Algoriphagus sp. Y33: one gene and its partner. The protein of the gene in region 1 interacts with the protein of each later gene in a pairwise test. Links are inferred from orthologs where the notes say so. Each region holds a gene or a part of one and is shown in the gene's direction. Other genes may lie near its edges. The genes, in order: gyrA and gyrB.

The links.
Region 2: the proteins of gyrA (region 1) and gyrB interact in binary tests that used the Escherichia coli proteins (3 or more experiments, as listed by UniProt). The link is inferred for Algoriphagus sp. Y33 from one-to-one orthologs.

Annotation. Positions count from the first base shown.
Region 1 is NZ_CP061947.1:1,611,281-1,627,744, forward strand. Bases 6,762-9,945 are described here. They hold gyrA (DNA gyrase subunit A), read left to right. Parts: upstream 6,762-7,158; coding sequence 7,159-9,732; downstream 9,733-9,945. Other genes in these bases: ID165_RS06510 (hypothetical protein), read left to right, coding at 6,762-7,062; ID165_RS06520 (lipopolysaccharide assembly protein LapB), read left to right, coding at 9,760-9,945. Outside these bases: ID165_RS06475 (aldo/keto reductase), read left to right, coding at 1-744; ID165_RS06480 (bifunctional 2-polyprenyl-6-hydroxyphenol methylase/3-demethylubiquinol 3-O-methyltransferase UbiG), read left to right, coding at 750-1,370; ID165_RS06485 (phosphoribosylanthranilate isomerase), read right to left, coding at 1,400-2,020; ID165_RS06490 (hypothetical protein), read left to right, coding at 2,149-2,808; ID165_RS06495 (S8 family serine peptidase), read left to right, coding at 2,795-4,459; rpe (ribulose-phosphate 3-epimerase), read left to right, coding at 4,657-5,316; ID165_RS06505 (hypothetical protein), read left to right, coding at 5,432-5,941; more of ID165_RS06510, read left to right, coding at 6,037-6,761; more of ID165_RS06520, read left to right, coding at 9,946-10,971; ID165_RS06525 (acyloxyacyl hydrolase), read left to right, coding at 11,149-12,279; ID165_RS06530 (PIG-L family deacetylase), read left to right, coding at 12,362-14,821; ID165_RS06535 (sodium:solute symporter), read left to right, coding at 14,925-16,464. UniProt on the Escherichia coli protein: A type II topoisomerase that negatively supercoils closed circular double-stranded (ds) DNA in an ATP-dependent manner to maintain chromosomes in an underwound state.
Region 2 is NZ_CP061947.1:2,489,454-2,505,646, reverse strand. Bases 7,253-10,165 are described here. They hold gyrB (DNA topoisomerase (ATP-hydrolyzing) subunit B), read left to right. Parts: upstream 7,253-7,686; coding sequence 7,687-9,645; downstream 9,646-10,165. Other genes in these bases: ppk1 (polyphosphate kinase 1), read left to right, coding at 9,755-10,165; ID165_RS10165 (CoA-binding protein), read left to right, coding at 7,253-7,518. Outside these bases: ID165_RS10200 (1-acyl-sn-glycerol-3-phosphate acyltransferase), read left to right, coding at 1-224; ID165_RS10195 (SulP family inorganic anion transporter), read left to right, coding at 630-2,165; peptide-methionine (R)-S-oxide reductase MsrB, read right to left, coding at 2,456-2,878; ID165_RS10185 (aspartate aminotransferase family protein), read right to left, coding at 2,950-4,140; ID165_RS10180 (class I SAM-dependent methyltransferase), read right to left, coding at 4,155-5,051; ID165_RS10175 (1-acyl-sn-glycerol-3-phosphate acyltransferase), read left to right, coding at 5,372-6,193; ID165_RS10170 (GNAT family N-acetyltransferase), read left to right, coding at 6,186-7,154; more of ID165_RS10165, read left to right, coding at 7,132-7,252; more of ppk1, read left to right, coding at 10,166-11,878; ID165_RS10150 (phosphatase), read right to left, coding at 11,895-12,782; ID165_RS10145 (SLC13 family permease), read right to left, coding at 12,939-14,720; ID165_RS10140 (DUF202 domain-containing protein), read right to left, coding at 14,724-14,999; ID165_RS10135 (DUF3078 domain-containing protein), read left to right, coding at 15,048-15,947. UniProt on the Escherichia coli protein: DNA gyrase negatively supercoils closed circular double-stranded DNA in an ATP-dependent manner to maintain chromosomes in an underwound state.

The DNA of each region.
Region 1 (16,464 bases):
GAGCTTTTTGTGACTTCCAAACTCTGGAACAATTCCCATAAAAAGGAGCAGGTACTTCCGGCTTTAGAGAAATCATTGGCTGACCTGAAGCTGGATTATGTGGATTTATATTTGATACATTGGCCCATTGCTTTCAAAGCGGGAGTTGGCTTTCCCAAAAGCAGAGACGACTACTATACTTACGATGAAGTGTCGCTCTCAGAAACTTGGAAAGCTATGCAAGAATTAAAAGAAAAAGGACTAGTCAAGCATATTGGGGTATCCAACTTCAATCAGAATAAATTAAAGGAGTTGCTGAAAGTGGGAGGGCAATTGCCGGAAATGAATCAAGTAGAAATGCAGCCCTATCTACCGCAAGAAGGGTTGGTGAGTTTTTGTGAAGAGCATGGAATTTTGATGACTGCCTATTCACCTTTGGGTTCTCCTGATTCCAGAGCGGATAGGCATAAAAATGACCCCAAATTGTTGGTGGATCCGGTGGTGAAAGAGATCGCTGACAAACATAAAGTAGGAACAGGCCAGATTCTTATCGCTTGGTCTATTCTCAGGGAAATTGCCGTTATTCCAAAATCAGTTAACAAGGAACGGATTATAGAAAATTTGACTGCCGGAAATATCAATTTGGATGACCATGATATGATGGAACTGCGGGATATTGGAATAAGCCACAGATTTATAGATGGATCATTTTTCACTGGAGAAAACAGTCCCTATGAATCATCTGATCTGTTTGATGGGAATTAGACCTCATGAGTTTGGAAAACCAATGGGTAAATGGGATTCGAGGATATGCTAATGCCACTCAAAAATTTATTGAGGCTACATTATCAATTGACTTTTGGGATCTGCATCGGGACTTTATAGAATTTATACCCAAGAAGAAGCTATCTCAACTATTGGATATAGGGGCAGGAATAGGCAGAGATGCTTGGGAATTGTCAAAAATGGGGCATTCTGTAGTCGCTGTGGAGCCAACTAAAGAGTACCTTGAGGAGGGAAAACGATTGTTTGACATGCCGGAGATAAAGTGGATCGACGATTCATTACCAAATCTAGCATTGCTTACCATGTGTAATCATTTTGATTTTATTTTGGCATCGGGAGTCTTTCATCATCTTGACAGCAGCGATCAAAAAACAGCTATAATGAGAGTATCACAACTTTTAAAAACCAAAGGTGTTTTTGCCCTCAGCCTTCGCAATGGGCCTCCAGGAGTTGGCACGTGGGTTTTTCCTACAGATAGTTTTTCTACAATTAAGAATGCTAAGTCATGTGGTCTAGACTTATGCTTGAGAATGGATAACCAGCCAAGTTTACTTAGGGGCAAAGAAAATGTCACCTGGTCAAAATTAGTATTTCAGAAAACGTAAGGGAATCTGTTTTCCCATATTTTCTTAGTCTAATCTTCTACTTCCAATGCCTCCAATATATCCGCCAGTTCATCAAAGTCTTTCAACCCAGGCTTAATCTCTTCTCCACCGACAAGAGAAATGCCGTATAGGTTCAGATCCTCAATCAGGCCTCGTACGTTTGCGGCTGTAATTCCTACTCCCAAAATTACCCTGCAATTTTCGCTCAATAGTTTTATAGCTTGCTTATCCTTTTGATCCAGCACTTCATGAGAGGAGATGGCATGGAATATGATGCCTGATTCATTGAGTTTCTCTGCCACTTCCAATTCAATGTGCCGAACTTCCTCTAGATCCATTCTATAAATCAACCCATACCCTTTACCCTCCAAATCGGCCAGAGGTTCAATTCTGTCATGCTCAATCCATTTTATGCTTGGGTAACTCTCCAGAGTCTCTTGCACTTGATATCCTGTATAAGTCAAAAATTCCCCTACAAATTCCAGCCCTGAGACCCACCCTGTGATTTCATTAAACTGAGTAGGAGTGATGAATTTTTCGGATTCCTCTTCTATGGAAAAACCTAACAAGTCCACGTACATCCCGGCGCAGTACCTGGCATCTGAGAGATTGGTAATGCCGCTTATTTTTACAAAAGTGCTTAAAGCCATGATTCAAATTTTGAATCGGCTAAGATAATCAGGATGATCGGCTTCAAAAAAGTATTTCGAAACTGTATCAACTTACCCTAGTCATATAATTTGGAAAATACTTGTATTTTTAGTCATTGAAAGGCAATATGAATAGACGGCTACCCATACTTGTGTTTTTTGCATTTGTACTTTTTACTTCTTGTGATCGAGAAATAGAAGAGGCACAAGTTGATTTAGAGTATGATTTCCAACCTCTGGAAGTGGGCTTATTCTGGCTTTATGAAGTAGACCAAACGACCTATTTTGGTGAAAATGATTCTGAAGAGGAGCATTTTTACTATCGCGATCGTATTAGCAGCTACTATACTAATGAAGAGGGAGAGCAGGTTTTTCTCGTATTGCGTACAAAATCAAAAGACAGAATCGATTGGACTATTGAACTACCCTATACACTGATTCAACGGGGTTTTTCATTGGTGAGAACCATAGAAAATCAAGCGGTCGTTGCCTTGGTTTTCCCCCCCAAAGATGGGGTCATTTGGAATAGTAATGCGTATAGAAATCAAGTACAAGATGATTTTGAATTGATCAATTCAAGGAATACTGTACGTGTAAATCAAGAGAATAGCGACGATTTGATCACCTACAGGGATATACGCTACGAAGTATATGAAAAGGGAGTAGGTTTATTGGAAAAGTACGATGAGGTGCTTACTTATTGCTCTAGAAATGATTGTTTAGGTGATATGTTGATAGATTCTGGTGCTAAAACTCACATGAAGTTGATAGGGAATGGGAAGAATTAAGGTTCCGGTTTGCGTATTAATGGTATTTGTTTGCTGTGCCAATTTGATAGCACAAGACCGCTATGCTGTTTTCTATAAATACAAGCCGCAAGAAAGTCTGTCTCTTGAGAGACCAAGTGAATTTCTAAGTCAGAAAGCACTGGATCGTAGAACCAGAGAAGGTGTGGCACCAGATAGTTTAGACCTTCCCGTTTCACAGAAATATGTGGATATGGTCTATGAGAAGTCGGACTATATTCTGTATTCCACTAAATGGTTTAATGCTACGTTGTTGGTAAGTGATGAAGCACATGTAAAAGAGTTAGAAGCTTTGCCTTTTGTCGATCGTGTAGTGTTGGTTGGGAGGAGTTTTGTACCCAATCCCAATGCTAGAGCCCGTAGGAGTAGTTACTCATCTGCCACTACTGACCATTTTTCCAAACCAACAGAAAGCGCCCGGGTCTTGGCAGTCGATGAAGAGACGTACGATTTTCAGAATTCACTATTGGGCATAGACAGGATGCATGAAGAAGGGTACACTGGAAAAGGTGTGACTATTGCTGTTTTTGATGCTGGATTTCCCGGGTCTGATACTGCCAGTCCATTGGTTCATTTGCAGGCAAATGGGAAAATAGTCGGGACAAGGGATTTTGTCAGGCCTTGGAATGAGAATGTGTATTCTGATAGTCAACACGGTACTAATGTGCTTTCGCTGATTGCATCCAATGAGCCGGGTAAAATGCTCGCGGGGGCACCTGACGCAGCTTATATCCTTGCAATCACCGAAGAGATAGCCACTGAATACCGGGTGGAAGAATACAATTGGGTTCGTGCCGCCGAATATGCCGACAGCTTGGGTACAGATATTATTAACAGTTCGGTGGGCTACTGGGATTTTGATGATCCGGAGATGAACTACACAAGGGCTGATTTGGACGGGGAGACCACCATAATTGCTAAAGGAGCTAGTATTGCAGCGAGTAAAGGGATTCTGGTAATAAACAGTGTAGGGAATACCGGGCCTTTAGAATCTACTTTAAATTCGCCTTCGGATGTGAAAGGGATTCTGGCAATAGGGTCAGTCACTAGAGAATTGGCAGTATCAGGTTTTAGCTCCCGTGGCCCCACGGGAGACGGAAGGATTAAGCCTGATTTGGCTGCTTTTGGTAGCGGTGCAGCACTTATTAGGTCAAATGGCTCGGTAGGCTACTCTAATGGCACATCTTTTTCGGCTCCTCAGATAGCTGCTTTAGCCGCTGGATTATGGGAAGCCAAACCCGAATGGACGAAGGACAAACTGATCGAAAGTTTATTGAACAGTGGGACACAGGCAGATGAACCTGATAATTTGTTGGGGTATGGCATTCCAAATTTCTTTGATGCACTGTATGGAGAAATACTTGGAGTGGATGAAAATGAAGAAGCTTTGGCCTGGAAAGTCTATCCGAATCCAATAGTAGGTGATGAGCTGAATATCCATTTCGGAAATAGCTTAAGTGCTGAATTTTCCCTGTTTGATTTCAACGGACGCATACTTGAAAACGTAAGGTTGAACAGAGCCACAGTAAAAGAACCTTTTCAGATTCTTTTACAAGGTTTGAAGCCTGGATTTTACTTGATCCGTATGCAAGACAGTTCACTGGTGAGACAAAGCAAATTAATAAGACAATAGGAATTTGGGGAGTGTGTATTAATTTAGTTTTTTCATCTGTTTATAATTAATTTTGTATGGTCAGATAGCCTGTCCCGATTCTCGGGAGAATCCCGCACAGGAAATAATCATCCCTCCCCTGAAGTAAGTTCGGGACAAGTTATGTGACGTTCTTCGTCATGCTCGATTTCATATAATCAATTCCCTATTCCCTACATATGTCTCCATTAGTTGCCCCTTCCATATTAGCTGCTGATTTTGCAAATCTCCAAAGCGAAGTGGAAATGCTTAATTCCTCAGAAGCTGATTATATCCATGTGGATATAATGGATGGTGTATTTGTTCCTAATATTTCTTTTGGAATTCCTGTGACCGAAGCGATTCATCGTTTCGCAAGAAAGCCCCTGGACGTACATTTGATGATCGTGAATCCTGATAATTACTTGGAAGCTTTTAGAAATGCAGGCGCAGAAATCATCTCGGTTCATTATGAAGCATGTACACATCTGCATCGCACGCTACAGGCTATTCACAACCTTGGAGTCAAAGCAGGAGTGGCCATTAATCCCCATACGCCTGTAGAACTGTTGTCCGACGTGATTCAGGATATTGATATGGTGTGTGTGATGTCTGTGAATCCTGGGTTCGGAGGGCAGAAGTTTATCGAAAACACATATTCCAAGGTTTCCCGGCTGAAGGATTTGATTCTGGCGAAAGGTGCCGACACAAAAATTGAAATAGATGGGGGAGTAAATCTTCAGAATAGCCCTAAATTGATAGCCTCAGGCGCTGATGTATTGGTGGCAGGAAGTTTTGTTTTTAGTTCTTCTGAACCCGTCCAAACAATACGCCTGCTAAAGGGTATTGGGATGGTGTAACTATTTGGTCATACCATTTATCATAAAAAACCTTAAAAACCTTACATGTTTCTTGAATTTTTGGGTTTTGAGGGCTTTATTGAGAATTGTAATAGAAATTAAAACCAACCGGATTATGAAAAAAGTATTGCTTTTCGGAGCGTTATTCGCGTTCCTAGGGCTTGCTGCTTACGCACAAGATGAAGAGAAAGTCACCGACGAGGAATTGGCTAAATATGCGAATGTTGAGGTGACATTCGATAATTATGTGAATTCAAAGACAGAGGAATTAAAGTCTATGATTTTGGAAAATGAAATTTTTCAAGGTGGTGGCCGATATAATGAGATCAAAGCTGCTTGGGGGGACGATGCTAAAATGACTGAAGCAGAAGTTACTGAAGAAGAAAAGGCTGCATTTGTGGAAGTAAAAGAGTTTCAAGAGTCTCTTCAGGGTGTTTTGAAAGAATACAAAACTGGCTTGATCATGGACGAGGAGATTTTGGGAGCAGGGACATACAATAAAGTATTGGCAGCTACAAAAGAGGATCCAGCTGTAAAAGAGAAACTTGATACTATGATTGCAGAAATGAAAGCAAAACAAGAAGCTGAAAAAGAAGATACATCCGAGCCTACAGATGGTAAATAAGATTATATTATAGCTAATATTGAGATGCCTCCCAACCGGGAGGCATTTTTTTTTAATTTCACACCAAAGAGTTCCACACATTCGTTTAGAAAAGTATGAATTTAAAAAAGCTACCCCTTTCCGTTATTCTTTGTTTTGTGTTGACAATGACATTTGCACAGCAGGAAGATATTTTTGGGATTTCCGAAAAAGCCAAAAATCCCAAAAGTGAATCCGGATTGGGCAATATCACCCGAAATGTCTTGGAGATGTTCAGCGTGGAACTGTCGGGAGGAGGTGCTTATCAGCAGTTTGGCACGAGCTTCTATTCTGAAAATGTAGATTTGTACCCTTCGTTCAATCGATATCAAAATTTGCAGGGAGGCCCTCTGGATATTTCTGAAGAAAATCGGCTGGAGATGAAGGGCGGGGACTGGGTGTTCCCAAACTGGAATGGAGGTGTAAGGATCAATCTTTTCAACCTTCTCACAGTGGGTGGAGGATTCGGCCAAGAATGGGGTAATCTAGCACCTATGCAGGGAGGGGATTATCAGTTTGACTTCGAGGGAGCCACCTACCAAGTGGATAAATTGTATGGGACTGTAGGTTTGGTGTTATATGATGCCAACCGAAGACGGGCATTCCTCAATTGGCGATATAGACATTACTCTTCTTCGAACATATACATGCAGTCAGAACTTAGACAGCGGGTACGCCAGAATTATCCTTGGAAATTCGTATTTGAAGCTGAGTTTGGTAAGTTGAATCTTAAGAAAGCTTATGATGCAGTTTTGGATGATGGTCCGGTTCCCTACGAACCAAGACTGGCCGTGTCAGATAAGAATTACTACGGCTTAGGGTTGAGAATAGAGCGTGACTTCTCAGAGTATACCAAGATATTTGTCAAAGGAGGTGCGGATTTCCGTAAATTCACATATGCAGCATCGGACTTTTCTGAAGTTATGGATCTGGATCAAAAGGTATATGCTATGCAAGTGGGACTGGCGGTTCGTTTTCCCGGAACCAAGCGTTGCAAAATTGCCGGCTGTGGTGTTGTCATGAAGCATATGCACAATGGAATTGAGTACAGAGGAAGCGGAATGTTCAATTTTCAGAACAGGAAAGTAGGGCAGTGGTATTAAAGTCTTGATTATCCCCTTTGGTGTTTGTAATCTCTTTTCAAAACCATTCGGTTTTTACTATCTTGCAGCCTTAATCGACCCCGTGAATAGCATTATATGGCTCAAGGAGAAAACGAGAACATCATACCCATTAATATTGAAGAGGAAATGCGTGGTGCCTACATCGATTATTCGATGTCGGTTATTGTTTCAAGAGCACTTCCTGATGTCCGTGACGGACTGAAACCGGTACACCGCAGAATCCTTTTTGGGATGCAGGAACTGGGAGTATTACATAACAAACCTTATAAGAAATCTGCAAGAATTGTCGGAGAGGTTCTCGGTAAGTATCACCCGCATGGTGACTCTGCCGTTTACGAAACGATGGTTCGTATGGCGCAGCCATGGTCCTTGAGATATCCATTGGTGGATGGTCAGGGTAACTTCGGTTCCATCGATGGGGATAATCCTGCGGCTATGCGTTATACTGAAGCAAGACTGAAGCGTATTGCGGAGGAGCTCTTGGTTGACATCAACAAGGAGACAGTAGATTTTCAGTTCAACTTCGATGACTCCCTTAAAGAGCCCATCGTTTTGCCTGCCAAAGTTCCCGCGCTTCTATTGAATGGAGCATCAGGTATCGCTGTAGGTATGGCGACTAATATGGCCCCTCACAACTTGGGCGAGGTTATCGATGGAATTGTAGCGTATATTGACAACAATGAAATCACCATATCCGAATTGATGGAGCACATCGTAGCTCCAGATTTCCCTACAGGTGGTATTATTTATGGCTACAACGGTGTGAAAGCTGCTTTTGAAACCGGCCGGGGTAGAGTGGTGATGCGCGGTAAAGCCAATGTGGAAATCAAAGACGGTGGAAATAAGGAGATGATTATCATCACCGAGATTCCATATATGGTAAATAAGGCCAGCATGGTAGAGAAGACCGCCGCGCTGATCAATGAGAAAAAGATTGATGGAATATCCGCAATTCGTGATGAATCAGATCGCTCTGGAATGCGGATTGTGTATGAATTAAAAAGAGATGCAATATCCAGTGTAGTTCTTAATAATTTATATAAGCACACTCAGTTACAGACTTCATTCTCAGTGAATAACGTGGCCTTGGTGAAAGGTAGACCGCAGACATTGAATTTGAAGGATATGATCGTTCATTATGTCAATCACCGCCATGAGGTAGTGATTCGTAGAACGGAATATGAACTGAGAGAAGCAGAAAAGAGAGCACATATTCTTCAAGGGTATTTGATCGCTTTGGATCATTTGGATGAGGTGATTTCCTTGATCAGAAGTTCTGCTGATCCTGAAACTGCCAGAAATGGTTTAATTGAGAGATTTGATCTGAGCGAAATTCAGGCAAGAGCTATTCTCGACATGAGATTACAGCGATTGACCGGAATGGAAAGAGATAAGATCATCAATGAGTATGAGGAGATCATGGCATTGATCGAAGAGCTCAAAGAAATCCTCGCCAGTGAAGAAAAGAGAATGGAGATCATCAAGGAAGAGCTGGCGGAAATGAAAACCCGCTATGCTGATGATAGAAGAACTGAAATCGAGCATAATGCGGAAGATTTCAGCTACGAGGATATGATTCCAAATGAGGAAGTGATCATTACGGTTTCCCATGAAGGATATGTGAAGCGCACTGCACTTACGGAGTATCGTACCCAAGGAAGAGGGGGGGTAGGATCACGTGGTGTAAGTACCAAACAAGATGATTTTACAGAATATCTGTTTACAGCATCCACTCATAATTACCTGTTGATCTTCACAGACAAGGGGAAGTTGTTCTGGCTGAAAACCTATGCGATTCCTGAAGGATCCAAGACTTCTAAAGGAAGGCCTATTCAGAACTTAATGAGCATAGAGCAGGATGACAGGATACGTTCGATCATCCAGGTTGCGGACTTGAATGATCAGGATTATCTGAACAATCATTTCCTTGTGATGGTAACCAAACAGGGGATTATTAAGAAGACTACACTAGAACAATATAGCCGTCCACGGACAAATGGTATCATCGCATTGAATATCCGTGAGGATGACCAGTTGGTCAATGTGGAAATGACTAACGGTAGCCAGCATATAGTGATAGCAGCCAAATCCGGTAGAGCTATTCACTTCAATGAAACAGCAGTAAGGCCGATGGGAAGGACTGCTACGGGTGTTAGAGCAATCAGGTTAAATGATGATAGCGATTATGTTATTGGCATGGTATGTGCATCCGAGGAAAACGCAACTTTGCTCGTAGTTTCTGAAAAGGGCTACGGCAAGCGCTCCAGCCTTGACGAATATAGAATTACCAATCGCGGAGGAAAAGGAGTGAAGGCAATGAGTGTTACGGAGAAGACCGGGGCACTGGTTGCAATCAAGGAAGTAGTCGAAACCGATGATTTGATGATCATTAACAGATCAGGTATAACCATTCGTATTTCGGTAGATGGGCTTCGCATCATGGGAAGAGCTACTCAAGGAGTAAGATTGATTAAAATCGGAGAAAATGACGAAATTTCCTCAGTTGAGAAGATTTCTAAGGAAGAAGAGGTTGAAGCGATTATAGATGCAGTATTAGAAACGGGTGGAAATGCTGATAACACTGCTGATGAGGGCCCAACTGACGAATCTGATGATGCTTCTGATGAATCAAATGAAATTAACGAATAACCAACCAAACAAGATAAATACGCTAAAATGAAGAAGCTAATTCTATCAATCGCCTTGATCGGTGCAACGACCTTGGCTTTTGGACAAAAAAAAGTGGTTCGTTCTGCAGGGAAGAACTTTAAATCAGGAGACTTACCTGCAGCGATGGCTGATATCGAAGCAGCAAGTTCTGATCCGGAAACAGGAAATGATCCCGCTACGTATCTGCTTAAAGCTCAAATCCAGACCAAGATGTTTGGATCCGACTCCTCCAATACAGCTGCTACTGTAGAAACGGGAAAAGCCGCATTGGAGACATATAACAAGGCCTTTGAAATGGGCGGAGGTAAAAAAGATGAAGGTGTAGGTAAAGATATCTATGCTGAAGATATGCCTGGAGTACCTGATAATTTGAGACCTTACTCTATTTTTACTCTTAAGAATGCATCGTTTGATAAAGCGATCGATAGGTATAATGACGAGGATCTTGAGATGGCATATGAATTCTTTGATTTGGCTGGAGAAATAGATCTTACCGATACAACAGTACACTACAATGCAGGATTTATTGCAAATGATTTGGGCAAATTCGATGAAGCGAAGAAGCATTTCGGGTACTTGCTTGATATAGAAGAGTACAACAAATTGACTGTTTACTACTTAATGATTCAAATCTTGAGCGGTGAGGATAAAAATCCTGAAGCCGCTTATGACATCATCATGCAGGGTAGAGAAGATTATCCTGAAGATAAAGTACTTGCAGAATATGAAATCCAATTATTGCTTCAGTTGAATAAAATGGATGAGGCAATGGCTTCTATTCAGGAAGCGTTGAAAAACGATCCAAACAATGCCGGAATCCTTTTGAGATCAGGTTATCTCAAGGAGCAAGCGGGTGATAGTGAAGGAGCGTTGGCTGATTATAAAAAGTCTGTTGAAGTAGATCCTGAATTCTATGATGGCAATTACTATGCAGGTGCGCTTTTATTGGATAAGTCTTTAAAAATTCTCAATGAATTAAATGCCCTATCTGATGACGAGTGGGAAGCTAAATCCGCATCAATGGGAGAGGAAGCAAATTCTTATTACAGGGAAGCTGTAGGGTACTTCGAAAAGGCTTTGGAAATTAAACCTGAGAATACTGAAGTAATGATTATTTTATTTCAAGTTCACTCGCGCCTGAAGAATACTGAAGAAGTTGAGAAATACAATAAAATGTTGATAGAACTGAAAGGAGCCAACTGGCAGGAAAATCTGTAATCTACTGATTTGACCCTTGAAAGGCCTCTGAATTTTGATTCAGAGGCCTTTTTATTTAAATCCAACTACAGGAATCCGGAAGGTGCTTGTGAAAGTTGGAAATAAGTGTCTTCAAAAAATATTATGGACTGAGTTTTGCAATAGTTTTATCTTTGCATTCGAAAATTTAAAGAAGTGATGCGATTGCAGACAGTGCCGATTATAATGTGTATTTTTTTTGTATTGGGCTTTAACCAAGTCGGTGCACAATCGAAAAGATTCATAGAAGTTTCTTATGATCAAGGGCCTATCATTGGCAACAATAAGGACTGGGCGGATGAGCTAATTAATAAAATTAATTATTCGGCTATTGATGTACGGGTTGGTTGGAGAAGTTCCAACGCTACATATTATAATTACATAAACAGATATCCTAGTTATGGATTGGGAGTGACTTCTTCGGTTGGCTATAATCCTGAAATAGGAAGGCCAATGGGGGTTTATGGATTTGGGGAGTTCCCTTTTGGTAAGAATAATATTTACCGAAAACTCAATTTCGGCTATTTCGCTCAAATTGGTCTTGGGTTTAATATGAATCCGTTTGACACTGACACCAATCCACTCAATGGATTTGTGGGTACAGCACTTAATGTGCATGTTCATTTTGGATTAAAAGCAAATTATGAACTGTCTAAGTCATTTGGGATCTTCGCTTCTGTAGGCACAAAGCATTATTCCAATGGTTCTATCAAAAAGCCTAACGCAGGGATCAATTTTGTTCCCATAGCAATTGGGCTTCGAATGAATATAGACCAAGAGAAATTCAATCCCGGTGCCAGTCCTGTTTTTCCTCCCTTAGAGAAAGTAGGGGTATGGAATATTGCGGCCTATACAGGATTGAAAAGTTATGAAATTGATGAGCCAGCTTATTTCAGAGGAGGTTTGGGAGTGAATTATCTCTGGGAAATTTCATATAAATATAGAGGAGGTATAGGAATTGATTGGTTTTATGGCGCAGGGGCTAGAGATAGATACCCCGGTGAAAGTATTAATTTTTCTGATGTGAATTCCTTTGCTGTGGTGGGCTCCTGGGAATGGAAATTGACGGAGAATTTATATATGCCTATTGCGATCGGTGTTTATTTAAGTAAAGCACACTATAACCAGGAAACCACTGGATTCTACGAGCGAATAGGCGTGCGCTACAGAATGAATAATAACGTATTTGCAGGAGTGCAGATCAAGGCACATAAAGCAAAGGCTGACTTCTTTGAGTTTACTGTGGGGTACACCATTCCGGGAAAATTGAGAAAAATGGTTAACCGTTAGCCTGTTCTTTTTCCTTTAATCAAAAAATATTTTTATTTCCATTGGCCTTGTTCTAGCTTGTAGGGATAAACTATGCCCATTTATGACCAAGCCTATTATGCTCAGCTATTTAGTGTTTATCTGCCTTTTGCTGAATAGTTTGATTTGTGTTTCACAGACCCTTCCTTCCTCACAGATTTATCATCAGCTACTTCAGCTAAAAGAAACCAAAAGAGTGCTTTACGTAGCTGCGCACCCTGATGATGAAAATACACAGCTGATTGCTGCTCTTGGGAATGGAGAACATGTACAGGTAGCTTATTTGAGTTTGACGAGAGGTGATGGAGGTCAGAATTTGCTGGGAAAAGAACTGGGAATAGAACTGGGGCAGATCAGAACTCAGGAATTGATTCGAGCGCGTGAGATAGATGGGGGAATGCAGTTTTTTACCAGAGCGTTGGATTTTGGTTATTCTAAAAATCCGGATGAAACTCTGCAAAATTGGGATAAGAAAAAGGTGCTTTCAGATGTAGTATGGGTAGTCAGAAAGTTCAAACCTGATATTATTATTACCCGGTTCAACACTGTGCCCGGAGGAGGTAATCACGGACACCATACTACTTCTGCAATTTTGGCTGAAGAAGCTTTTGACTTAGCTGCTGATCCAAAAGCATTTCCTGAACAATTAAACTATGTGGATACTTGGCAGACAAGAAGACTCTTTTGGAACTCGTATAATTTTGGTGGAGAATTTCAGCCTGTAGAGACCGAGAAATATGCTGTTTTTCAAGTAGGTGAATACGATAATTTGCTTGGAAAGACGTATAGCCAAATTGCAGCGGATAGCCGAACCATGCACAAATCCCAGGGATTTGGAGCTACCCCAAGAATAGGCGCCGCCGAGGATCATCTTCAATTCATCAAAGGAGAATCGTTTGAAATGTCAGCTTTTGAAGGAATTCAGAGCCGCTGGAGAGAGTTTGATGGAGGGCAGGAAATAGAGGCTATGATTCAAACTGCGATTGAAGAGTTTGACTTTAAAAATCCCGTAGCCAATATTAAATCTCTGATGCAGATTCGGGCTAAGCTTTCAGCACATGACCCCGAAGCTTTTTGGATCGCAGAAAAGGCGCAGAAATTGGATAGGTTGATTTTTCAGGTAATAGGTTTGAAAATGGAGTTTGTCACGAATCAGGAACTGGGCTTTGGGGGTGAGGACATCAAGGCAAACCTTGTAGTAAACAATCCTTCAGATGTTTTGATTACGGATGTTTCACTGCAGCTTTATGACACGTACTATTCTTCCGGGAAAAAGATAGCTGTCAAGAATGATCCGGTTGAAATTCCCGTTGAATTTCAACCGGATGTAAATGCTCCTGTTTCACAGCCTTATTGGCTGGAAAATCCTGTAATGGATGCGATCTACGATATAAGAGATCAGCAAATGATAGGTAAGCCTTTCAACGACATGAAAGTAGGAGGAGAGCTGTCTTTCAACATTGAAGGACAAGAGTTCAACATAGCAATTCCTTTGGAATACAAATACAATGATCAGGTCGATGGAGAAGTGAAGCAGCCATTTACGATTGTTCCGGAAATTGACTTGGAAGTATCCGATCAAAATGTGTTTCTTATTCCCGGAGTAGACCCTGTAGTCACAGTTACTGTCAATTTTCACGGTAAACTAAAAAAAGGTGAATTGTCTTTTGAAAATCTTCAAGATTCTGAATACGAAATGTTGGGAGTAGAAGATAACCTAACTCAGAGAAAGAGAATTTACCGAGTTTCATTCAAATTGGATAAAAATGAAAAGAGAGAAGTTGTCGCTCGATTCAGCACTTCTGAAGGCCAAGTTTTTGATCAGATTACCCATCGGATTTCATATAAGCATATCCCGAATCTCACCTATTTTTCTAAGGCTGCCATCAATTTGATTCAGGAAAACTGGAATGTTTCCAAAGCGAAAATCGGATACATCATGGGGGCTGGGGACGATGTGCCGGCGGTACTTTCATCTTTAGGGTATCAAGTTACAGAAATTACCGATTATTCTTTGGTAAATCTCTCTCAATACAAAAGTATCGTAGTGGGAATCAGAGCTTACAACACAAATTCAGCACTTGCCGCCAACGAAGAAAATCTAATGACGTATGTAGAAAACGGGGGTACGGTAGTGGTGCAGTACAACGTGAGTAGACCTCTTCTGATTAAAAATTTCGGGCCTTATCCATTTGCAATCAGCAGAGATCGGGTCACAGTAGAAAATTCTCCTTTTGAGGCTGATTGGGATCATCCCGTTCTGGCTGGTCCAAATAAGATAACGGAAGCTGATTTTGACGATTGGGTTCAGGAAAGAGGATTATATTTTGAATCAGATATCGCTCCGGAATATTCTACTCCACTTTCTTTCCAAGACCCGGGCGAAGAGCCTCTGAGAGGTTCATTGATTTATACCACCTATGGTGAAGGTACCTATATTTATACAGGAATCTCGTTCTTTAGAGAACTGCCTGCAGGAGTACCGGGAGCGACTAAACTATTTATCAATCTGATCGAACAGTAATTTTGGAGGAAAAACCTATACGTTGGAAATACCTGTATGCGGGATTGATGGCATGCCTTTTTTTACTTATGGCCTTTTTCTATTGGCTTAAAGTAGCCTACGCATGAGCACGCTGGATTGGATAGTTCTTTTTGGGACATTGGCACTTATAGCTACATACGGGGTCTATAAAACCTATGGAGCTAATAGTCTCGATTCTTATCTAAGGGGTAAAAACTCCATGAACTGGTGGTCAATTGGTTTGTCCATAATGGCCACTCAAGCCTCGGCAATTACATTTTTGAGCACACCCGGGCAGGCGTATGAAGACGGGATGAGGTTTATTCAGTTTTACTTTGGGTTGCCGCTGGCAATGATTATTATTTCGGTGGTTTTTATTCCGATTTATTATCGTTTGAAAGTTTATACCGCATATGAGTTCTTGGAAAATCGCTTTGATTTGAAAACAAGGACACTTGCGGCTTTACTCTTTATACTCCAGAGAGGTTTGGCAGCGGGAATTACCATCTATGCACCTGCGATTATTTTGTCCACCTTACTCGGATGGAATTTGACAGCTACAAATATCCTAATCGGCTCGGTGGTTATCCTGTATACAGTTTCTGGTGGTACAGAGGCTGTTTCCATCACACAAAAGCAGCAAATGGCCGTGATGATGGGCGGGATGATTCTGGCTGGAATTATTGTGATACAGATGCTTCCTATTTCCTTTCGGGAAGCCCTTCATGTAGCGGGAAAGATGGACAAGCTGAATATGATCAACTTGGAATTTGATATTTCGGATAGATACAATGTCTGGTCTGGAATGACTGCTGCGGTTTTTCTTTTCCTTTCGTATTTTGGCACGGATCAAAGCCAGGTACAGCGCTATCTTTCTGGGCAGACGCTTTCCCAGAGTAGGATGGGGTTGATTATGAATGGATTCTTGAAGATCCCCATGCAATTCATTATTCTCTTTATAGGCGTGATGGTGTTTGTTTTTTACCAGTTCTTTTTACCTCCCGTAGTGTTCAACACAGTACAAACGGATAAGCTACGTCAAAGCGAATATGCAGGTGAGTTGGAAGAGTTGGAAGCAGAATATGCGGTGAATTTTGAGGAAAGTAAAATTTATTACCTGGATATGTTGAAGGCAATAGATGCGGAGGATAAACGTGGAGAATCTGAAATTAGGGACAAACTGACCGGTTTAAAATCCATGCAAAACCGGATTAGAGATGATGTGAAAGAATTAATAGTGACCAATGACCCCTTGGCAGAGACTAGGGATACAGATTATGTGTTTATGCGCTTTGTGATGGATCATTTGCCCAAGGGAATTATAGGCTTACTCTTCGCTGTGATCTTTTCTGCCGCCATGTCCTCTACAGCGTCAGAATTGAATGCATTGGGATCTACAAGCACTGTAGATTTATATAAGCGATCCATTAAGAAAAATGCCAGTGATAAACATTACCTGAAATCATCTAAGTTATTTACAGCTTTTTGGGGTATAGGAGCTATTCTCTTTGCTACTTATGCGTCGCTGTTTGAAAACTTGATTCAGGCTGTTAATCTACTTGGTTCCTTGTTTTATGGGACGATTCTCGGAATATTCCTTGTTGCTTTTTTTATGAAATGGGTGAAGGGACAAGCAGTGTTTA
Region 2 (16,193 bases), 880 kb from region 1 along the record:
CCGAAGGAACCAGAAGCCAGGTCAAGAAATGGAAATCAGGATTTTATCATATTGCACTTGGAGCTAATGTGCCTATAATAGTCGGCTATCTTGACTATAAGAAAAAGGAAGCAGGAATAGGTCCGTGCATTTATCCTGACGGGAATATGGATGCCCAGATCGAAGAGCTAAAAGTCTTTGGCAGAACCGTGACAGGCAGACATCCTGAGAAAGGGATATTGTAGTATTCGGGATAAAGTTTGACATACGCGACTAGTATTCAAGCGGTACTGTGAAAGCACATCTGCTCTTGCATTTCATCATGAGCTACCAGTTGTTTTTTTTGTTATTTGTGTTTTGATTTTGTCTACAAGAGCGTTCAGCAAAGGAAGGGAATAGCCTGAAAAGGGTGTGGTAATACCCGCGGATACTTTTTTCTAAGGCTTATTTTTTCCATGTTTGGGGTTATATACTATATTTGCACGATCTAATGAAAAGAGCAGTCATCACATCCTCCCAAGTTACTCCGCCTTGAGTATAGCCTAAAGGGACATTTTTTCCAATTTCTAGTTATTGGCAGCTTTGTCGCATCCAAAAGTTTTTTCTTTCGGCACCTAGTTCAGTTAGTACATTCCACATTGCCTATACTCATGCAGAAAATCATCAATCTTTTTGATTTTAAACAGAAGATTAATTACAAAAACGAAATTCTAGCCGGCCTTGCTGTGGCAATGACTATGATTCCCGAATCCTTGTCATTTGCTATACTCGCTGACCTGTCTCCCTTAACGGGACTTTATGCTGCTTTTTTAATGGGTATTGTGACGGCCATTTTGGGCGGAAGACCCGGTATGGTCTCTGGAGGAGCAGGTGCCACTGTTGTGGTACTCATAGCATTAGCTTCTTCGCATGGGGTGGACTATCTATTTGGTGCAGTGGTGTTGGCTGGAATCTTACAGGTACTGGTAGGACTCTTCAAACTCGGAAAGTTTGTTCGCTTGATCCCCCAGCCTGTTATGTACGGTTTCCTAAATGGTCTTGCCGTTATCATTTTTATGGCTCAGATTGAGCAATTTAAATTCATGGAAGACGGGGTTTCTTATTGGATGCAGGGCTCTGCACTCTACATTATGGGTGGGCTAACGATCCTTACGATTGCTATAGTATTTGTATTGCCGAAGATCACCAAGGCTGTGCCGGCCTCTTTAGTTGCTATAGTAGTAGTGTTTGGGATTGTTTATTTTTTCGGGATAGAGACCAAAAAAGTAATAAATATTGCTTCAGTAGGAGGAGCATTACCTACATTCCGTATTCCTCAGATACCTTTCAATCTGGAAACCTTACAAATCATTTTTCCATATTCTCTGGTTATGGCCGGGGTGGGACTGATAGAAAGTCTGCTCACCCTGAACATGGTAGATGAAATAACCAACACAAAAGGGCAGTCGAACAGGGAAGCTGCTGCTCAGGGTATTGCAAATATTACCAATGGATTCTTTGGCGGCATGGGTGGATGTGCGATGGTGGCCCAGACACTGGTCAATGTAGGAGCAGGAGGTAGGTCAAGACTTTCGTCTATAGTGGGGGCAATTGCTATTTTGGGAGTGATACTGGTGGCGGGACCCGTAATAGAACAAATTCCGATGGCTGCTTTAGTAGGTGTGATGATGATGGTTGCTATTGGTACTTTTGAGTGGGTAAGTTTCAGGATCATTAATAAAATGCCTAGACATGACATTTTTGTGGGTATGCTGGTGGCATTGATCACTGTTCTTTTACACAATTTAGCCCTAGCGGTATTGGTAGGAGTGGTTATTTCAGCTTTAGTATTTGCTTGGGAAAGTGCAAAGCGTATCCGTGCGAGGAAATTTATAGATGAGCAGGGCGCTAAGCATTATGAAATCTATGGTCCCCTTTTCTTTGGCTCCACTACTACATTTATCGAGAAATTTGATGTGGCTGAAGATCCTGATGTGGTCATCATAGACCTTAAGGAAAGCAAAGTAGTAGATATGTCTGCTATAGATGCACTACATAAAATCACTGACAAATATCATAAGCTGGGCAAAAAGGTTCATCTGCGTCACTTAAGTCAAGATTGCAGACAACTATTAAGGAATGCTGAGTCAGTAATAGACGTTAACATTATTGAAGACCCAACCTATAAGGTGATGACCAATAAATAGATGTGTAGCGGCTTCCTTACTCCGGATTTAATATGTTGATTTACGTTGTGCTGTGCATGGGCAGATTTTGACTTTTTATAACATCAAAAAATGATTTTTTAGGTGAATTTCAATTAAATTCTGTTTCCAAAGGGTTTTGTCACCTAGCCTTTTTAAGAAAACCAGCAAAATCATTTATCTCCTGAATCTATCAATAGGAAGCTTGTCCAAAATATCCACTGTCCTGCCAATGAGTTCTTGTTTTGGCATGGTGATGAAGTTTACGTGTCTACAGCAACAAAATCTAACGATTAGTTTTCGCCTTCCTTAAAATCCAAACTCACCGAATTGATACAATATCTGATTCCACCTTGGTCACTTGGACCGTCAGGAAAACGATGCCCCAGATGTGAACCGCAATTCGCACATAAAATCTCTTCCCGGATCATGCCATGGGTATAGTCCATATGCACATCAATAGCATCCGGTCTTAAGGGCTCAGTAAAGCTTGGCCATCCACAACCGCTATCGTATTTTTTTGAGGAGTGAAAAATCCCGTTTCCACAAGCCTTGCACTCATAGATACCTGTAGCTTTATTTAGGTAATATTCTCCTGTAAATGCTCTCTCTGTTCCTTTTTCTCTCAATACACGGTAAGAATCTGCATCCAACTCTTTGCGATATTGATCTTCAGATTTCTGTACCGGATATAGTTTCTTTTGTTGATTTTTCATAAGAATTTCCTTTGATCTATTAACTCGTGAGAGAGGAAAGAAGTTTCTGAAAGGTAAAAATGGAAGAGGAATCAGGAAGGAAAGATCTTTTCAATCGATTTTAAAATTACAGCACAAGCTTCACGAATCTGCCCGGCTGTAATCGTAAGAGGGGGTGCTATCCGCATGGAGTCGTCACAGAAGAGGAACCAATCTGTGATTACGCCTAATTCTATAGCACGGTCAATTATTGGCTTGAGTACATCGAAAGACTCAAATTCCACGGCCATCAGCAAGCCCTTGTTTCGAATACTTTTGATCTTCGGATGAACCAAAAGAGACTTAAATAATTCGGCTTTTTCTTCTACTGCTTCAATCAGTTTTTCTTCTAGCAGAATCTGTATGGTGGCCAGTGACGCTGCCGAGCTTACAGGATGACCACCAAATGTGGTAATATGGCCAAGGATAGGATTGTTTTTAAACACACCCATTACATCTTTATTGGCAATAAAAGCTCCTATTGGCATCCCACCACCCATTCCTTTGGCGCAAACGACAATATCGGGAACGATCCCAAAATGCTCAAAAGCCCAGAATTTGCCTGTGCGTCCAAAACCACATTGAACTTCATCCAGAATAAGCAAAGTCTCTGTTTCATCACATCGCTTGCGCAAAGCCTGGAAATATTCCATCGTGGCTATACGGATTCCCGCTTCGCCTTGTACGGTTTCTATGAGTACAGCCGCTGTATCCGAATTGATACTTTCCAAGTCTGAACTATCCCCGTAATTAATGTGGCTAACTCCAGGCAGTAAAGGGCGATAGGCTTGCTTGAAAATCTCATTTCCTCCTACACTCAACGAGCCATGTGAACTTCCATGATAGGCATTGATGCAGGAAATTAGATTTGGCTTTCCGGTGAATCGCTTGGCGAGTTTCAATGCTCCTTCTATGGCTTCACTTCCGCTATTTACCAAGTAGACGTTGTCTAGTTTCCCGGGTAGCGTATCACAGAGCGCTTTTGCCAACAACGACTGCGGACTCTGCACATATTCACCATACACCATGAGGTGAAGGTATTTATCCAACTGGGATTGGATCGCGGTCAATACCCGTGGATGCCTGTGTCCCACATTGCTGACGCCTATTCCTGAAATGAGATCGATGTACTTCTCGCCATTAGGGCCAAAAAGATAAATTCCTTCAGCTTTTTCCACCTCGATCATTAAGGGGAAATCTGTTGTTTGTGCTAAGTGCTGAAGGAAAAGTTGACGGTTGTTCATTGTTGATGTTTGGATCAGTAGCTCGAAAATCTGAAGAAGATGCCAAGCGGAAGTTTTTTGTTTTGGTTGTCCTGAAGGTAAAGTTCGCCATGTTCGGCGTTGTGCACATGCTTAAACGTGGTGTGGATTAGGTTGGCTGCGATCAATGAGGAGAAGCTCAGCGAATACATGTTGAGCAAAAGGAAGTGATCTGTGGGATCAAGGATCTCTGCACAGACTTTCAGCATTTCATTTATTTGTTCTTCAAGCACCCATTTTTCCCCATCAGGTCCTCGGCCATAGGCAGGTGGATCAAGGATAATTCCATGGTATTTATTGCCCCTTCTGGCTTCTCTTTTAATGAATTTCATAGCGTCATCCACGATCCATCTGATGTCTGACTGCCCAGAGGACTCCATGTTGTGTCTAGACCAAGTCACTACCTGTTTCACAGAATCCAAGTGTGTGACATCTGCTCCTGCTGCCTTGGCAGCTACACTTGCGGCTCCTGTATAGGCAAAAAGATTCAGTACTTTGGGTTTTGCAATAGGAGAGCGCTTGATGGTTTTGTAGAGGTAATCCCAGTTTATCGCTTGCTCAGGAAAGAGACCTATATGCTTGAAGGAGGTCTGTGCCAGATTTAATTTCAAGTTCAGCCCTTCAGCATTGGAATATTCTATCGCCCAGTTATGCGGCATTTTTTTCAATTGTTCCCAGTTTCCCTTTTCAGGATTACTTTTTTCTTTGGCAAAATGTGCATGGGCCATTGCTCTCCATTCACTATCGGGAAGCGTTTTGTCCCAAATCGCCTGAGGCTCAGGCCTGCTTAGAATAAAGTCACCGAATCGCTCTAATTTCTCAAACCCTCCTGTGTCAATGAGTTCATAATCTTTCCAGAGGCCGGGACAAAGTGATAGAATGGATTCGTTCATAAAGGAGTGGTTTTTTCAGGTAGCAAAAATAAGAAATTAATTGGAGGCAAGGAGTTCCCTTTCTTATGAATCAGGTTTCAGGACAGACAAACTAAGGTGACCCGGAATAGCAGACAGACATCACTGAAATGGTAACTTGAGTCTATTTCTGTCATCTTGGAATTTAAATTAACTCAATTGGTTCTCAGGCTAGTAATACAGCCACCCTTTAGAATCGTGATGTTAAATCTGTTTTTTTGTACTTTTAGTTTTATTTTAAAAATGGGATAGTAAAATTCCATCTGTCCCCAATAGACCTAACAGCCACCAAGAGAGCAAGAATGTCCAAGAAATTTATTGATATAGAGAAAGCGATCGAATCTAAGAATCCGGCGCTTTTGAAATGGATGCCGGGCTTTTTACTTAAATACATCAAGCGTGTGACTCACGAGGAATGGATGAACGGGGTATTGGAAAGAGTAGATCATCTTCACGGGATACATTTCGCCAATGGATTGATCAAGGAACTCAATATTACGGTCGAACTGGTGGGTGCTGAGAACATCCCAAAGACAGGAGGGATTATTATCGCGGCGAACCATCCGTTGGGAGGAATTGATGGCATTGCATTGATGCAGGCTATTGGAAAGGTTCGGACAGATTTGAGGTTTCTGGTTAATGATTTGCTAATGGCTTTTAAAAATTTTCAGCCCTTATTTATCCCCATAAATAAGCATGGGAAAAATTCCCCAGATACATTGGCTGCGATAGAAGCCGCTTATTCAGAGGCTTATGCCGTTTTGATATTCCCTGCAGGTCTTGTGTCAAGGAAAGAGGAATCGGAAATTAGGGATTTGCAATGGAAAAAGAGCTTCATCGCCAAAGCGAAGAAATACAAAAAAGATATCTTACCTTGTTTTATAGGAGGTAAAAATTCCGCTTTTTTTTACAATTTGGCGTATTGGAGAAAGAAAATTGGCATTAAAGCTAATATTGAAATGTTTTACCTGGCTGATGAATTATACAAGCAGCAAGGGCAAAAAGTGGTGATCACTGTAGGTGAACAGATTTCCTGTCAGAGCCTGGATTCCTCTAAAACGGATATACAATGGGCTGATTATGTGAAGGATGTAGTTTACAAACTTGGTAAAAAGAATGAATAGAGAAGCAGAAATAATTCCGGCTATTGATAAAGGCCTGTTAAAAGCTGAATTGGTTCCGGATCGATTTTTACGATATACCAACAATGGGGATAACCTGGTCTACTTGGTTAATTTCCATAATGCTCCAAATGTAGTCCGGGAGATTGGAAGATTGCGGGAACTGACCTTTAGGGCAGCAGGAGGAGGTACAGGACTGGAATTGGATTTGGACGAAAATGACATCTGTGAAAACTGCTATGAGCAATTAATTACCTGGAATCCTGAGTACGAGGAAATAGTCGCCGGTTACAGGTTGATAAATTGCAAAGATTCAATCAAGGAAGATGGAAGTTTAAATCTTTCCACTACGCACTTGTTTGATTTCACGGAGACCTTTGTTCGGGATTATATTCCTTACACCATTGAGCTGGGACGATCCTTTGTTCAGCCGAAGTACCAGCCCGCTTTTGACAATAGAAAGGGCATTTTCAGCTTGGATAATCTATGGGACGGACTTGGAGCTGTAGTCTTGTTGAATCCGGATGTCAAGTACCTTTTTGGAAAAGTAACAATGTACCCTCATTTCAACCGTGAGGCGAGGGATTTGTTGTTGATGTTTATGAATTATTATTTCCCCGACAAAAAAGGACTGGTCAAGCCAAAGGAAGAATTGAATTTGGGCTATGAAACTGATTTGCCAAAGGAAGGCAACCCTTTTGAAGGACTGGAATACAAAGACGGTTATAAGCTGTTAAATGGGAGGATTCGGACTTATGGAGAGAATATCCCTCCGCTGATCAACACCTACATGAATCTATCACCCACGATGATGACTTTCGGGACAGCCTTGAATGATGAATTTGGAGAAGTAGAGGAAACGGGGATTTTGATTACACTGTCGGATATCTATGAAACAAAAAAGCATAGGCACATGGATACCTTCGAGCGGGATAAAGTTTATGGAAGCAGGGATGATGTCTGATAAATTGACTTTGGTAGTGGGTGCGACCACTAATCCAACCCGCTACGCCTATTTTGCGGCAGGAAGGCTGTCTGCTGCGGGTGTGCCTTTTATTCCCATAGGAGTTAAAACAGGGGAGCTTTTTGGTGAAGAAATCATTGATCTCAGGACTAAACCGGACTTGGAAAATATCCACACCATAACACTATACATCGGTCCTGGAAATCAAGTCGAATGGATTGATTATTTGATCGGATTAGCTCCCAAGAGGATCATCTTCAATCCTGGAACGGAGAATCCTGTGTTTTTTCAAAAGGCCAAAGCTAAGGGGATTGAAGTTTTGCAGGCGTGTACCCTGGTGATGTTGAGTACTGACCAGTATTAATAGGGCTATAAACCAAGCTGTTGGGGATATATATCACAACTGTTTTTTAATGAATGTGTGTCTTGCGAAAAGCTGTGTAAAGTCACATTTTTTACCTATCTTGCCACATCTAAAAAAGAACATAAAATCACCTTTTTAGACCCATTTTGAGGGTTTTCTCCAAAACATATGAGTGAAGAAAAAGCGAATAATCCAGCCGAATACGGTGCCGGAAACATTCAGGTATTAGAAGGTCTTGAAGCGGTTCGTAAGAGACCTGCTATGTATATTGGTGACGTTGGGATCAAAGGACTCCATCATCTGATCTGGGAAGTGGTCGATAACTCTATCGATGAGGCACTTGCGGGGTATTGCGATACCATTAAGGTCACCGTAAATGAAGATAATTCGATTACAGTGGAGGATAATGGGCGCGGTATCCCTACGGATATGCATACCAAGGAGAAGAAGTCAGCCTTGGAAGTTGTGTTGACAGTGCTGCACGCAGGTGGTAAATTTGACAAGGATACTTACAAAGTATCAGGAGGTTTGCACGGTGTGGGTGTCTCCTGTGTCAATGCCCTTTCTACAGATCTGAAAGCTACTGTTTACCGAAATGGGGTGATCACTGAGCAGGAATTTAAAATCGGCGTGCCCCAATATCCTGCCAGGCAGATTGGGCCTACCGATCGTAGAGGGACTACCATACACTTCAAGCCGGATGACAGCATTTTTGCCATTACCGAATTCAAGTATGAGACGATAGCAAACAGGCTTCGTGAAATGTCGTTTTTGAATGCGGGGATTAGGATTTTCTTAACTGACCTGAGGGAAACCGAGGATGACGGGTCTGTGAAGTCTGACGAATTTTTCTCTGAAGGCGGATTGGTAGAGTTTGTGCAATATCTTGACGTGAGCCGTGAGAAGATCATCGATACTCCGATTTCTATAGATACGGAAAAGAATGGGGTGCCTGTACAGGTGGCGATGAACTATAACAGTTCGTACTCTGAAAATGTGGTTTCCTATGTGAATACCATCAATACCTACGAAGGAGGTAGCCACGTATCAGGATTTAGAAGAGCATTGACAAGAACTTTGAAATCTTACGCGGACAAGTCCGGTATGCTGGATAAGCTTAAGATGGAAGTGTCGGGAGACGATTTCCGCGAAGGCCTTACTGCTGTTATTTCCGTGAAAGTAGCTGAACCTCAATTTGAAGGCCAGACAAAAACCAAGTTGGGCAACTCGGATGTAGTAGGGGCTGTGGACAGTGCCGTTTCGGAGGCTTTGCAGACATGGTTGGAAGAGCATCCCAAGGAAGCTAAAATCATTGTCGGCAAAGTAATCTTGGCGGCACAAGCTAGGCATGCCGCTAGAAAAGCGCGTGAGATGGTGCAGCGTAAAAATGTGCTTGGAGGAGGAGGCCTTCCAGGCAAGCTGGCAGATTGTGCGAATAGTGATCCTACGATCTGTGAATTGTACCTGGTGGAAGGGGACTCGGCAGGTGGATCTGCCAAGCAGGGCAGAGATCGTGATTTTCAGGCGATTTTGCCGTTGAAAGGTAAAATCCTAAACGTAGAGAAAGCGCATGAGCATAAAATCTACGATAACGAAGAGATTAAAAACATTCTGACTGCACTTGGGGTTAAATTCGGCACAGTGAATGATGATAAAGAACTGGATCTTACGGGACTTCGCTATCACAAAATCATCATCATGACGGATGCTGATATTGATGGCTCTCACATACGTACCTTGATTCTTACTTTGTTCTTTAGGTATATGAGGACATTGATTGAAAATGGCTATGTATACATTGCCTTACCTCCTTTGTATTTATTGAAAAGAGGCAAAGACGAGAGGTATTGCTGGACTGAGGAGGAACGCAAAATCCTGACTGCTGAAATGGCTAAGGATGGCAGAGAAGATAGCGTAGGCATACAACGATACAAAGGTCTCGGTGAGATGAACCCTGAGCAGCTATGGACTACCACCATGGATCCGAATGTGCGTACGATAAAACAGGTAAATATTGAATCAGCAGCAGAAGCAGATCATCTCTTCAGCGTGCTGATGGGAGATGAAGTTGCCCCAAGAAGAGATTTTATCGAGAAAAATGCGAAATACGCAAAAATCGATACCTGATCATTCAAAAGGGGCTTTTCAGCCCCTTTTTTTGATAGATAACATAATGGTAAACTCAAAATAAGAAAGCAAAACTTAACTTGCTTTCTTAATATTAACTTTGAACGCAATGAAACTGGCAGTTGTTGAAAAATACGATTCGATTATACAGCAGAGTGATCTGGTAAGCAGGGATTTAAGTTGGCTGAAATTTAACGAGCGCGTCTTGGATCAGTCCAAGAAATCCCACCGCAACGTTTTTGAAAAGTTGAAATTTCTTGCGATCACCGCATCTAATCTGGATGAATTTTTTATGATCCGGGTGGGCTCGTTGTACAACTACCTGGATTACGACAAGGAGCGGGTTGATTACTCAGGATTACGGGAAGAGCCTTTCAAGGCAAAGCTGATGAATGAAAGCCACCTGTTTCATATTGCTCAGCACGAACATTTCACTCAAGTAATCATGCCCGAGCTTCAGGAGCAGGGAGTAGTGCTTTGTAATCTGTCCAAGCTCACCGGGAAAGAGCAGGAAAAAGTCCATGATTATTTTGTGAAGGCAATCTATCCTATGCTTACTCCGATGGTGTATGATGGCTATCGTACATTTCCGATTCTGATGAACAAGCTGTCTGTGTTCGGGGTGGTGACTACCAGTCCCGGAGACCGACAGGATATGCGTAAGATGAGCTTTGTTCAAATTCCGGCTAATATTCCCCGCTTTTTTGAAATCGAACGTGAGGATTCCCTTTTGCTTGTTCCCATCGAAGAGGTCATCCGTGAAAATATAGTTTCCCTTTTCAGAAATGTAAAAATCGAGGGAATTAGTCTTTTTAGAATTACCCGAAACGGTGATTTTACTTTGGAAGAAAGTGAAGATATGGACGCTAATTTCTTGGAAGAAGTGAAGCGTAAGTTGATGGAAAGAAAGAGTGGACGTGTAGTAAAAATAGAAATAGAAGAAGGCTACAGTAAGTGGATGCTGAATTCACTTTTGGAAAGATGGAATTTGAAGATGGATTCTGTGTTTCTGATCAAAAGATCCAGTTTGATAGATTTTACAGGACTGTGGCAGGTAGTGGGGAACAAGAAATTCCGGGAGCGATTGCCTCAAATCCCTGATCCTGTGAAACCGCTGTCTTATCAAGACGAAGGAATTGCTGATATTTTTGATGTGTTGAAGGAAAAGGATATACTGCTTCATCATCCCTACAATAACATTGATTCAATCTTGGATTTAGTAGAGAAAGCAGCTGAGGATCCTGACGTGATGGCTATCAAAATGACTATTTATAGACTTGCAAAAGATAGCAGAATTACGAAAGCTCTACTTAAAGCTGCCGAAAACGGGAAACATGTTTCGGTACTTTTTGAGGTCAAAGCAAGGTTTGATGAGGAGAATAACATCAGGGAAGCCAAGAAACTACAGAAAGCCGGCTGCTTTGTGATTTACGGGATATCCCACCTGAAAACCCACACTAAACTACTTTTGATAGTAAGGAGGGATGGAGGCGAAATCACGAGATATGTTCACTTGGGATCCGGAAATTACAATGAAGACACAGCCAGACTCTATACAGATATAGGCTTGATGACTACCAATGAGATATTGGCCAATGACGTATCGGAGTTTTTCAATGTAATTACAGGGCACTCCATGCCTTCACAATATAAAAATCTGATCACAGCACCCAGGGATATGCGGAATCAGTTGATCGAGTATATTGAGAAAGAGGCGGAAAATGCCAGAAATGGACTGCCTAGCGGGGTATTCATTAAAGTGAACTCTTTGGAAGACTCCGAGATTATTTATGCCCTATACCGTGCTTCTCAGTCAGGTGTGACAATCAAGCTGATTGTCCGTGGCATCTGCTGCTTGCGTCCGGGAAGAGTGGGATTGAGTGAAAACATAGAAGTACTGTCTATAGTGGGAGATTTCTTGGAGCATTCCAGAATCTACTATTTCCACAACAATGGAGATACCAAGACCTATGCAGGAAGTGCAGATATGATGGTAAGGAGTTTTGATAAAAGGTTAGAAGCGCTGTTCAAGGTGGAATCTACATTGCTTGAAAAACAACTGATGAACATCCTGGCCTATAACTTAAAGGACAATGTAAACGCTTACGTGATGCAGGAGGACGGTACGTACGTTGCCAAGCATCCTGTAGGAGATGAGCCTGAATTCAACGTGCATCGGGAGTTCTTTAGTTTAAATGCTGAAAATGTGATGCAGGTTAAGCTTGTGGATTGATACAAAAAAGCCCCGACTAAAGGGGCTTTTTAGATATATTTCGTTCATATAGAACCTGTATTATTCCATCTTTCAAACCTAAATCAGGAACGATCATTTTTTTTGATTTTGCGGCCAGCATCACACGCTGATAGATTTTTCCGGCAGGGATGATGACATCGGCACGGTCATGGTTTAAGTTTAGCTTGTTCACCCGTTCTTCAAAAGTGAGTGTCTCTAAGCGACTTAAAACTTCCTCGATTTTCCCAAAGTCCAGGTAGCGTTTGTTTTTACGCGGAAGAGATAGCTCAAAAATCTTATTGATATTTCCGCCTGTTCCAATAGCAGTAACTGAAGGTGAGTTTTCTAAATATTTACGCACAAAGTTTTCCATAGAATTCCATACTGGGATAGCTACTTGGTCTTGGAGGGCCCTGACGGAACCGATCTGAAATGACTTAGATGCTATTTTCTCCCGGTTCTTATAAATATTCAGTTCAGTGCTGCCACCTCCCACATCAATATGCAAGTAGGTTTTTTCATCGAAAAACTTGTTTAGGGATTTGTTGATTAGCTCAGCTTCTTTATTTCCGTCGATTATATTGATTTTCAGTCCAATCTCTTCTTTTACCTCAAGGACTATTTCCTTTCCATTCACGCTCTCACGCATCGCTGAAGTAGCACAGGCCATATAATCATCAACTTCATAAAGATCGATGAGTATCTTGAAAGCCCTCATCAGTTTGACGAACTTTCTTCGGTTAACCTCTGAGATCTTTTGATTATGAAATACATCCAACCCCAAGCGAAGTGGAAAACGAAGGTACTCCAGTTTTTTAAAGTTGATGTTTCCTTCGTACTGGGTCACGCTGGTGATTTGCATTCTGATGGCATTGGAGCCAATATCTACTGCTGCTAATTTCAAATGCACATGGGAATAGTTGGGAAATGAATTTTATCCGTCAAATTTACTTCTTTTTTCTGTGTCACTGCGTGCATTCCCAATGATACAGAATAGGACATTATTGCTAAAGTACTAACCTTATGCTTTTTTGTGGGTGAAATGATACTTTTCCCAGTGCTAGAAGGGGAAAAAGTAAGGGATGCACAAAGTCGCTACTATCCAAAGAAGTATATTCAATGGAGTTCCCACTTTTAGATAATCACGAAATCTATAATTTCCAGGCGTATAGATCATGGTGTTGGTCTGGTAGCCCATAGGAGTCATAAAGCTCAAGCTTGCAGCAAAAGTAACAGCCATAAGCATAGGTCTGGAGTCTACCTCCAGAGCTGCAGCTATACTGATAGCTATAGGAGCCAGCAGAGCAGCCGTAGCATTATTTGACATCACGTTTGTCATGGTAAAAGTCAGGACAAATAATGCACTCATAACCACCCGGGGGCCATAATGCCCGACAGAGGCTACTATTGAGGTACCTATTAGCTGGGAGCCACCGGTTTTCTCCAGTGCCAAACCCATGGATAAAACACCGGCTAGCATCAGGATTACTTTCCAATCAATAGCTTTATAAGCTTGCTCGGTACTTAATGAGCCCAGCATGATCAAGGTAATGGCTCCGGCAACAGCCGTGACTACAATAGGAAATACTTCGAAGGATGCCAACCCGATGATCAAAGCCAGTATGACTAAGGTCATTATAGTTTTAGCCTTGTTTAGCGGGTGGTTTTTTGTTTCTGAAAGAAGCAGTAGACCATCACTATTTTCTATGGCTTGGATGGATTCCTCAGTGGCCCGTAGGAGCAAGATGTCCCCGGCATGTAAGGCAGTTCTGGAGAGCAGGGAATTGAGCAGGTCTGATCTATGCCTAATCCCAATGACTAAGACTTGATTGTATAGTTTTTTGAAATTAAGTGTTTTAATGCTCTTGTTGATGAGAAAAGAATTAGGCGTGACTAATGCTTCATACAGTCGTTCTTCCTCATCAGTGATATTTTCTTCGAGCCATTTTAAGTCCGCCTTGAGCTCAATTCCGAAAATGGTTTTTATTTTCTCTATGGTTTCTTTGTCGGAATTGAAGCGGATTATGTCGCCTTCCTGTATTGCTGTATTGGGATATACGCGCACCTTTCTGCCGTCTGCCCGAATAATCTGTAATGGCTTGATAGCGAGTTTTTCAAATACTTTCTGTTTGAAAAGCGGTTCATTAATTTGGTCATATTCCTTTAATATGACCAATTCGGAAAGGTAAGTCCCGAGTTGAATACTTTCGCCCAGCTCTGATTTTGCTTTTCTACTGGGAGTAAGCCATTTTCCAATAGAAAGCATGTAAATCAGCCCGGTGGCAAAAAATACCAACCCCATCAAGCTCATTTCAAACACTCCAAATGATGGAAGTCCGGCCTTCTCGGCTATCCCACTGACTAAGATATTGGTGCTTGTGCCCAGCAATGTACAAATCCCGCCCATCAAAGCACCAAAAGACAGCGGCATAAGTAATTTGGATGGTGGGATATTGTCTGTTTTGTTAAGTCGTATTACGGCCGGCATTAGCAAGGCAACCACCGCAGTGTCACTTATAAAGGCGGAAAGAAAGCCCGCCAGCAGCATTAGGGTGAGCAAGAGATGTGTTTGGCCTTTTCCTGCTTGAGAACTTAGCTTTTGAGTAAAGCTGTCTAAAAGTCCTGTATTGAAGATGGCGGCTGAAACCACAAACATCGCAGCCACGGTAACAGTAGCTGAATTGGAAAATCCGGATAGCCCTTCCTCCACATCCAGAATTCCCGTCAGTAGAAATGCAACCATCACTCCAATAGAGACAGTGTCTATGGTGAATTTCTCGGTAAAAAATAAAATAACGGCAACGCCTATAATTGAAAAGACAAGACCAATTTCAAAAGTCATTGATTACATTTTTAGATAATTTCCCTTCTTGAGCTTTTCCCTTATTCGAAAATAGCTCAAAAAGCCCACGATAAGGAATATTAAACTCAATCCAAATGCCAAGTACCCTAAGTCTCTCACATGATCCAGTTCCTTCACTTCAAAAAGAGCCGTGCCGGAGACTAGGAAATAAAGAGAGGTGCGGATAAAGGACAATAAAGTCCTATAATTTGCCAATGTCGTCCGCTGTCTTGCTAAATAATCACGAATTATTAATTCTCTTTCCAAGTCATTTTCCATATTTGCATTGTATTTATTTATATTGAAATAATTCAACATCTATTAATTATGAAAAGAATTACTACACTTTTCCTCTTTATTTTGTTTTATGGGCAAGTTTTTGCCCAAGATGAAGGAGTCTTAGCTCCTCAAGATACAAGCTATTGGCTTAAAGAAATAGGAGGTGGTTTGAATCTAAACCAGGCAGCCTTTAGTGGAAACTGGCAAGGCGGTGGTGTAAATTCAATTGCTTTGGGAGTCTATCTCAATGGCCGTGCAAATTATGCCAAAGACAAATGGTCTTGGGATAATACGGTGGATTTTATTTATGGCGTGGTGAAAAATAAGGATGAAGAGGGGCGTAAATCCAATGACCGTATTTTTCTGGATTCTAAAGTGGGGTATAAAATTAATGACAAATGGAACTACTTCTTTGCCCTTAATTTTCTTTCACAATTTGCGCCGGGTTATGAGTTTCCTGAAGATGCAGAAAGGGTATTGATTTCCAAGTTTGCAAACCCAGCCTATCTTACCACATCTCTTGGTGTAGAATACAAGCCAAATGATGAATTCAGCTTACGAATATCTCCTTTCTCACCTAGATGGACTTTTGTAGCTGACAAAGAACTATACCTAAATGTGCCCAACAATTATGGAGTAGAAATAGGAGAGACCGTGAGAACGGAATGGTTGGCATTTAGTCTTATGGCGGATTACAACAAAAAACTGTCTGAAAACCTGTCCCTGATGCTTAGATACCAAATGTATGCAAATTACGAAACCTTCGCTTTTGATGCTATTGACCATAGGTTGGACTTTGGGTTGACGGCGAAAGTGTCTAATTTAGTGAACGTTAGCTTAACTAGCCTTATGATCTATGACTTGGATCAGGATAGTAAAATCCAATTTAGTCAAGGTTTAGCATTGGGAATTGCATTTAAACGGGGTAACTTCCCCGAAAAAAAATAATCGCAACAAATTTTTATTTGGAATTTTGATTTGATTTTAAAAGTATTATTTTTGAATTCATTGTGGTAGTTAAATAATAGTTGGTTTAGTTTTCAAATAAAGGGCAGGAGATTTTCTCCTGCTTTTTTATTGTATATATATTATAGTAATCAATTTTTACTTGAAAAAATCCTATTTTTTTAAAATGCATAGAAAGTTACCTTTGGTATCAATTACCTATTTAACCTAAAATGAATATTAAAACAA